Regions from separate parts of the Metabacillus sp. GQ13 genome, predicted to be linked through region 2. Evidence: riboswitches for the same ligand, from Rfam matches in the RefSeq annotation. Region 2 holds a riboswitch; each other region holds the start of a gene.
The links. Region 2 has a riboswitch for cyclic di-GMP ahead of AC6CHR_RS08160 (anti-repressor SinI family protein). Riboswitches for the same ligand answer to the same signal wherever they lie in the genome.
Positions count from the first base shown of each region.

Region 1: another riboswitch for cyclic di-GMP. It lies ahead of AC6CHR_RS13955 (EAL domain-containing protein); the one in region 2 lies ahead of AC6CHR_RS08160 (anti-repressor SinI family protein).
Region 3: another riboswitch for cyclic di-GMP. It lies ahead of AC6CHR_RS10010 (diguanylate cyclase domain-containing protein); the one in region 2 lies ahead of AC6CHR_RS08160 (anti-repressor SinI family protein).
Region 4: another riboswitch for cyclic di-GMP. It lies ahead of AC6CHR_RS05470 (anti-repressor SinI family protein); the one in region 2 lies ahead of AC6CHR_RS08160 (anti-repressor SinI family protein).

Region 1 is NZ_JCAXET010000010.1:111,915-114,106, forward strand. Features, by position in the region: gene AC6CHR_RS13950 (PilZ domain-containing protein) at 1-125, opposite strand, end outside; gene AC6CHR_RS13955 (EAL domain-containing protein) at 146-853, opposite strand; cyclic di-GMP riboswitch class I at 935-1,019, opposite strand; gene AC6CHR_RS13960 (histidinol-phosphatase) at 1,141-1,947, opposite strand.
Region 2 is NZ_JCAXET010000005.1:230,492-232,683, reverse strand. Features, by position in the region: gene AC6CHR_RS08165 (helix-turn-helix domain-containing protein) at 334-669, opposite strand; gene AC6CHR_RS08160 (anti-repressor SinI family protein) at 787-930, opposite strand; cyclic di-GMP riboswitch class I at 963-1,045, opposite strand; gene AC6CHR_RS08155 (YqhG family protein) at 1,634-2,192, opposite strand, start outside.
Region 3 is NZ_JCAXET010000007.1:5,797-7,988, reverse strand. Features, by position in the region: gene AC6CHR_RS10010 (diguanylate cyclase domain-containing protein) at 1-1,221, opposite strand, end outside; cyclic di-GMP riboswitch class I at 1,333-1,416, opposite strand; gene AC6CHR_RS10005 (hypothetical protein) at 1,604-1,795, opposite strand; gene AC6CHR_RS10000 (sulfite exporter TauE/SafE family protein) at 1,959-2,192, opposite strand, start outside.
Region 4 is NZ_JCAXET010000004.1:3,184-5,375, reverse strand. Features, by position in the region: gene AC6CHR_RS05470 (anti-repressor SinI family protein) at 763-897, opposite strand; cyclic di-GMP riboswitch class I at 925-1,011, opposite strand; gene AC6CHR_RS05465 (pentapeptide repeat-containing protein) at 1,096-1,743, opposite strand; gene AC6CHR_RS05460 (PAS domain S-box protein) at 2,057-2,192, shown strand, end outside.

The sequences.
Region 1 (2,192 bases), on a different contig from region 2:
ATTGTCTCGAATGAGGCACTTTCCTTAAGAGACGTCAGATTCAAACCAAGCTTATTCACCTTTACTTCACTACGTAAATACAAAAATAGTAAAAAAATAATAAACAAACTCTGGATGATTAACATATACTCCAAACCCTATCACCTCAGCTAATTATTTTGGGATTCCCTAACAAATAGCCTTGCCCATATTGTATATCTAGCGACTTAGCTAGTGCTAAGGTTATTTCTGTTTCTAGACCTTCTAAAATAAGTTTGCTACTAGTAGCTTTACAAAAGTTATTGATTAACTGAATGATTGATTGCTTTTTGTTAGATGTAAAGAGATCAAAGGAAAAATAGCGATTTAGCTTAATATAGTCTGGATCTAACTCTATAATGGATTGCAATTGAGAGTAGCCTGCACCAACATCACCAATGGCCAACAAATACCCTAGTTCTTTTAATACCTTCACACAATACCTAAATTCGTTAAAATAAATAATTTCTTCTACACCACTTACCTCCAGAACAATTTGTTGATTGATTAGCTGCGGGTCTGTCATTAACTCTTTGGCAAAGGGCAGAAAGGCCTCATCTACAATAGTAGAAGGGAAAATATTCAAAAACAAAAAGCCATCTTTTCGAGTATAGCCTGCTTGTTGATAAGCTTGTATAGCTTTTTGAATGGATTGTGAATCTAATTCATAAAGTCTACCTGCTTTTTTCGCATCCGAAAAGGCAAGCTCTGGATTCGCGTAATCAGAGGATCTCAAAAACCCTTCATAACCAGCAATCATCCAATTGCTAATATCATAAATCGGTTGAAAAGAATGATGATAGTTTTTTTCTTGTATAAAATTTTCAATTGACATCTTTCTAGCCACCTATCTTTTAGTTAGCGAAAAGGAGAAATGTACATCATGTTGCATCCACATTTCAATTTTTTATCGCTCTTCGGTGGCTCGACTACCATAGCAGTGTAACGTTAGGTTCGTAGCTTTGCGTCCTTATCTTTCAATAAGTTTGCCGTTTCGAAAATAATACCCTACTGGTATTTTATAGCATAAATAGGAATAAAGTCTAGGGTAAAATTGACTTTATTTTACTTATTTTACTGGGGCCAGTCCCCATCAACATTATCTTGGGGCCTGGCCCCCTCTTATAGCGAAGTCATGATCCGCTGCTGTTTAACAAAATATGCCCACTCTTTATAGCCTATTTCTTTTAGTCGCTTTTGGACTAATTCAAACTCATCGCCTATTCGTTCCGGTTTATGTGCATCTGAGCCAAAGCTCACCGTCACATTATGGAAAAGAGCACGTTCTAAAATGTCATCTGCAGGGTACCAGCCTCCACAATCCTTCGTTTTACCTGAAGTATTGATTTCAATCGCAACATCTTCTTGACCAATGATTTTTAATGTTTTATCAATCGCGTCTGTTTCAATAGCAGAAAATGCTGGATAAAATCCTTTCATAGCATCGATATGTGCAAGAATTTGAAATATACCGCTTTTTGCTGACTGTTGGATTAATTGATAATAGTCTTCTTTTACTTTCACCTGTTGCTGTGATGTTAAACCTTCCCAACGGCCTCTTTCGAAAATATTAACCTCTTGAACATAATGCACGGAGCCGATTATGTAATCAAATGGGTGTAGGGCGTATTGTTCCTGATAGAGTTCTAGATGATCAGGGAAAAAGTCACTTTCAATTCCTAGCAATACGTAAATTTTACCCTCATACTTATTTTTCAATCGAAGAACTTCCTCAATATACGAAGCAAACTGGCTCTTAGCCATTGCGATTGTTGGATAGAGCTGGTCTTCCTCACTATAAAAATAAGGTGAATGATCTGAGATACCGATAAATTGCAGTCCATAGTCAATTGCTTGCTTTACATAATCCTCAATTGTCCCAATTGCATGCCCACATAGTTTGTTATGTGTATGTAGATCGAATTTCACTTTATTTATATTTGTCATTGATTACGCTCCTTTTTGAGGGTTGGGGCCTGACCCCAACTGCTCAGTGCTGGGGACTGGCCCCACTTCTATCTAGTTAACTTCTGGCTAAACGATTGATTTCCCTTCTTCTTTCGTATTTATTTATGATTTGTAGCTTTTCGCTTTAGTTTGCTAATATGCTAATGGGGACTGGCCCCAAAAAAAAGATCCCCCACTTATCTCATAGTGAGGGATCGCCTTTATCG
Region 2 (2,192 bases):
TATAAGGATAGGTCTCCAGAAAAACCTTTCAAAGTTCTAAGTAAAAGGTAACTATTATCCATATTAATCGAATGTACCTATTCTACAAATCTTTATAGAGAACAAAACGGAAAAATAAAGACTTTTGATATAATCTATTAGTACCATTAATGTTCTTTATAACGTAATTATGTGTAATTAGCATTATGAAAACAGTCAATTTACGACATATTTTAAATGGGTTTACAGAATTAAATCGCTAAAAAGAACAATCAGAAGTGAAGATGGGATATTCAATAAAACGAACAAAACACAAAAGAGCACCATCGGTGATCGTAATCACCAACCATGCTCTTATTTATCATTGTCATTCTGTAGCTTCCACTTATTAAATTCTAAGTATTCTCGAAACTGTTCTTTGGAAACACCGGATTTCATGGCATCTTGCACGAGTTTTGTCCATTCTAAGTCAAGGTCATCTAAGTCTGTTTCGCTTTGTTCATTAAGTAGGGTGTTAACTGTAACCCCTAATACAGTAGATACCTTTTCTAAAAATTGAACAGAAGGATTAGACTGAAGGTTGCGTTCTATCGAACTAAGGTAGGACTTTGCAACCCCTGCTCTTTCAGCTAGTTCAGATAAAGATAAATTCCTTTGTGTTCGATATTTTTTTATTCTAGGGCCAATCACGTCAAGTCACCTTCCTTTTTCTATAAATATTATAGCATATAAAGAAGGTATTGTTTTATATGGAGAACAGATTTATAAAAAAATATTACATACAAGTATGTAGAGAGTGAGTTTTATTTAATGAGTAATGGTTGGTTCTGTAAGAAATTTTTTTATTTCATCAGAACTGATCCCTATTTCTAATGCTTCTAAAATCATCTCAACCCATTCACGATCAAGCTTGCCATCCTTTGTTATTCTCTCAATGATTTCACTATTCACCTTATTACCCTCCTAAAATACTAGCCTGTATTTCAGGCAGCCCAGCCATCATGGTTAACACGTTAGATCTGTGACTTTGCGTCTCTATTTTTCAATAGGTTTGCCTTTTGCTGATATAAACTTTATGTCATTTTTTAGATATTTATTAACTCAAAAGTCCCTTTGTGTTACCTGACTTTATAACTAATTCTATTATAAATATGTTTATATAGGAAGTGTGCAGAATTTTGTCGAAAGAATAAAATTTTAACTAAATTGGTTATTTGTAATTTGTTTGTAACAATCTGTAGGTGGATTAACCTACTTTTTCATGCGCTGACTTTTATTTAATGGATTTTCTTTAATTATTCTTTAATAAAACTTTAATAACAATAATTTGATTTTGTCGAATTATATTTCCTTTTTGGGTTATATTTCCATTACTGTTGTATTTCGTACTAATCGTTATACCTAATGTAGCCTATCTTCATGCACCTTCCGCTTAAATAGTAAGGAGTTTTCTCATAGATATCTATAAATAGGTCAAAAAGACACCTACTTTTAGTATTCTGGTAGGAATTAAACGTATCTTTTCATTTAATATCAGTTTTAAATTGGGGTTTAAAAAGTATGAGAACTAGAATCGTAGCCAAATTCATACACCAATTTATACAAAACTATAGCAGTTGGCATAATCAGCCAACTGCTATAAATAGGAAACTTATTAATTAAATATAGCCTGGGGTGTCAAATAAAAGATGCCGCCACTCTGAATCGTTACATTTATTTGTGGCTCATAAAGGTCACGCAGGGCATCCTTTTCTAGGTGATAACAATCTGGTTTTTCCTCTAAGTCTACATAAAAGTGGTCTAATAGTTTTAAATCTTCATTCCATCTTTGTCTAGCTGTGTCTGCCCATGTATGATCCTGCTGGTTTATTCTTTGTTCGATAAATTGCTCAATTCTTTTCAAACCGCTTTTAGGTTTGATTAGGGGAGTCATATTAAAGCAGAGATCTGGGATTTTTGGAGTTAGTTGTAGCTTTTCAAGTTTTTCTTGAAAGTTTTCTAAAAGTGTTCCACTTACTAAATGTAGTCCAATGGAAAAGAGTTGATCCTTTTTCATGTCACATTGATAAGAAACAATAATATTTACACCTAGCCAGGGATGTAAGGGTACATTTGTACCGTTTGAATCGACTTTTTCAAATAAACGGATCATACTTCCTAGTCGTGTGGTGGACTGAAAGATTTGATGGAGTCGAGGTGCACCAAAGTGCATG
Region 3 (2,192 bases), on a different contig from region 2:
GCAGCGACGATTGGCAATCATCGTTAGCCCATCAATCATTGAAAGTCTTTGAAGTACTTGGTTCGCCTCATGTAGCCGTTGTCCAGCTAATTTATCTGCTGTGACATCACGGAAAATCCATAGGTATCCATCGAAACGGCCATTTTCTTCAATTGGAACGGCATCCCTCTCCAATATCCGCCCATCCAACAAACGGATTTCTTCCGCCTGACGAGTTTCACGATTTATCGTTATTTTCTCTTTTTCTGTTAGATATTTATCTACTTCTAGCGTTGAGTGATTTAGCCCACTCATTAAATCCTTATCATCTATTTCATTCTTATCCTTACCAGCAATTAATTTCACAATGTTTAATAGTGCATCATTATATAGAGTTGTCTCTCCATGCTCATCTTCTACCAAAACACCGTACGGAAGAGATGATATCAGCGTCTTGAGTTTTATTGTAGCCTGTCTAGAATTCTCTTCAGCTTCTTTCCTAGCCGTAATATCCCTACTTACAGAAATCACTCTAATTTCGCCATCAGGACCTTTGATGGGAGTAGCTTTCATCTCTACATAAAGCCAATCACCGTTCTGATGCATACAACGATAATCAATATCTAATGTCTTCCATTTTTCTACCATATCATGAAAGAAGTGAAACACCTTTTCCCAATCATCTGGATGAATGTGTTTAATTGGGTAACTTCCAATATAATCATCCAAATCCATACCTAAAACAGTTGTATGAGAAGGTGATGCATACAGAACTAATCCATCCTTAGCTAGGACAGCAACCATATCAGACATATGTTCTGATATAAATCGATAGTTGCTTTCATTTTCTTTAAATGCATCTATATTCGGGCGTCGTGATGTTAGATCAGTTATTGTTCCTGAAAAGGAAACTAGCTCATCGTTCTTATTAAAGTCGGCCCTCATGAACAAATGAAAATCTTCTATTTTACCTTTCTTTGAAACCAATCGTATTTCCTTGGCTACTGCCTCTTTACTATGTTCAATTAGAGATTTAAATTGTTCTTGTAAAGTTTCATGATAATCACTAATCACAAAATGAAAGATGGAATTCCCTATTATTTCTTCATCTGTATAATCTAATAAACTCTTCCACCCTGAATTCAGGGAAACAAACGTCTGCTGTCGATCCAACATAAAGATAACAGCATTTTCAACATTGAGGAACTCTTGATACCTCTCATCACTTTTATTGAATTCCATATCTCCCACTCCATTTTGATATAATTAGTTGATTATTTAAAGGATCTGGAAATGTCCCTACTTTTAGGTAAGACAAATAAGCTATTTCCAATAAGGATTTAGCTTTTTCCCATTGGTAGCCCAGCCACCTTAGGTTCCCCCTCTAGGCCTGCAGCTTTGCGTCCTCATTTTTCAATAAGTTTGCCGTTTTCAAATTGATCTATATTAAATTAAAATACTAATCGCTAGCATTTCGGCGAGAGGTAAGCGATTATATATCGGGTGTCTTTTGTCATATCCTTCTCTATTAAGAAAGTCATTTCACCATTGTATCATACTATAAGAAAGAACAGATTTTGTTGAATAGAATGGCTGATACTATGGAAAAGAACAAAAAAATGACCTACCCTTTGGGCAAGTCAAGTGCTTGGTATGCTAATTGATATTTTCCACCTTCAGCTACTTCTGAATGATATAAGGCTTTAAGTGCAAAACTTTTTTCAAGATCGTGTTCATCCATCATTTCTTTTAAACGCCCTTGTAATTCTCTATTCTCTTTGACTAGCTGTTTCATTTGTGATTTTATAAACTTCATGAGAAAATCCCCTTCCTTCCAACTCAATTCTATCCACCAAGTATAGCATGGATGATTTACAAGAATTCTATAGTTTCTAAAACAAGAACATAACGACTAGTATATACAGGTACTTTTTTAAAACAGTTCATTACTAATAAGTCGTTTTTCTGTTCAATTTCCCCTATAATCCACTCTCAATAAACAAATAGACACCTGTAAACAATAAAATCATATAAGTAAATATACGAAATACCTTTTGGTTAATTGATTTAAATAAGAGTTGTCCAACAAACAGACCCATTATAAGTAGAGGGAGGGCTAAGCCACTTGAAACCCAGATTGTCTTATTTGTTCCAACGAAGATCACTTGAATAACCAAACTTACAAAATAGATAAATAAATAAAATGCAAGTGT
Region 4 (2,192 bases), on a different contig from region 2:
CCCTCCATTTTCATACTATCATTTAATTTATTACTATATATCAAATTTATAGGCATAAATTATAGGTTAATTATAACCTTTTGTTTAATAAGAGACCACAAAAATCTCGTAAACAAGTATACATATGTATAAAAGGTAGTATCTACTATTATCGGAAGATTAAATCTCTTGTCTAAAAAATACAAATAATAAAAGACATTAACTCTGCTGAATTAACGCCTCACTTTTAGTTAAAATCGATATATTTTTAATAATAATGAGCTTATGGACCAAAAACCAGAGTTCCCCAAATCAGATAGATTGGTGGAAAAAATAAAACTACAGTCGTTAAATTGCCAACAAACCCTAACTTATCTAAAAGACTAGTGAGCGAATCCTCATTTATCACATGCATGCGCCTACTAAGAAAGCTGATAACTAACCCACAAATTCCAAGACCATAAAAGACGATGAATTCTGAATTGAATATGGAAATTTCCCAAAAGTAAAAAAAAACAGACAACAATAAAAGCAAAACGCCTAACCAAATAAAAATTTTCCTGATTGCATTTTTAATAATAATCTACTCCCAATTAATTATTTTTTACGACCATTATGTTTTCATCAAGTCCTTATTAAACCAAATACTTCTATTAAGAAAGACATTCTCTTGTTAATTAAGTTTCAATGAAGGTTAATATTTATTAATATATACTTTAACCTTTCACAACATAATGATTGTATTGTGAAACAACCATAAAAATAACTAATAAAAAAAAGACCCTATTCAGGTCTTGAATACTTATTGAAAAAATCTCTTATGTCTTCGATGGACATCCCCACTTCGAGAGCATATAAAATCAGTTCTGCCCATTCATGATCCAGGTCATTTTCGGTTGAACCTAAGGAATTTACCATATGAATCCTCCTAAAATAGTATATATTTTAGGCAGCTCAGCCATCTTAGCTTAGATCTACCTTAGATCTGTAACTTTGCGTCCCAAACTTTCGAAAGGTTTGCCTTTTCCTATTGAGTGAACACTTCATAGTTAAATAGTACTGTAATATGGATGATAATTAAATATAAATATTAAATATCAACAAAATTATTTCATATTATTCTTTAATCACTAACCCTAACAATTTTGAGAATCCAATTGCTTGATCGGAAGAAACTTCACAGCCTATCAAGCTTTCTAGAGACACATTCAGTTTTTCAAATATACAGGTACTGATATCTATTCCTTTAAGTACAGTTTGTGTAAAATCTACATCATTAAGATCGCACATATTAAGATTTACTTTGTTAAGCTTGCATTCGTAAAAGTTAGCACTTCTAATAGAAGAATGGTCAAAACTCACTTGTTTGAGACGTGCATCGGCAAAGTCAGATAAACTCAGATCACAGTTTTCAAACGATACGTTACCCAGATTAGCATTAGAAAAATCTAAGCCTACTAGTTTACAGTCTTTAAAAGCAACTCGATGAATAATGCCATTACAAAGCTTCGCATTTGAAAAATTACAGTTTTCAAAAATCACATCAGTCATATCATTATGATGAAAAATAGCATTAGTAAATGAAACATTATTAAATATCACCTTAGAAAAAATGACTCGATCAATTTCCTCGTTATCAACTTGTGAACCTTCCACCAAACAGTTCACTAATTGATAGTCCTCATCATAATATATATCTTGGAAATTACTTTTTTCTATATACGATCCAACTTTTGGTTGGTCAATTTTAATCTTTTTCGACATCATACACCTCTATCATTTAAATTGTTATATATGACATACTACATAAAAATTAATTCGGATATAAGTCTTTATTTATTTTGTGATTTGTGGACACACAACTATTTTGGTAGATGCTAATCACGCCATGCTACCATTAGGAGATTGATAGCTATCTTGTAGGCTAGTTGACTCTTGCTAATAAGTTGATTTACTATTGAGCCTTATATGATTATAGTTTGCCTACATTTTATCTTCTAATTTTTTTAATAGAATAACATCACTTGATTATTACTGAAATAACATTTAACGTTTGTTTAAAGGAGTGCAAATAATTATGATAGAAAATATTACAAAGATCGACTACCATCAGGTAATCGAATATTCCCTTGAACCGATTGTAATCCATACAAATCTTAAAATTATCTATGTTAATCATGCAGCTGAAAAGCTTTTCAGAGAGACGAAAGCAA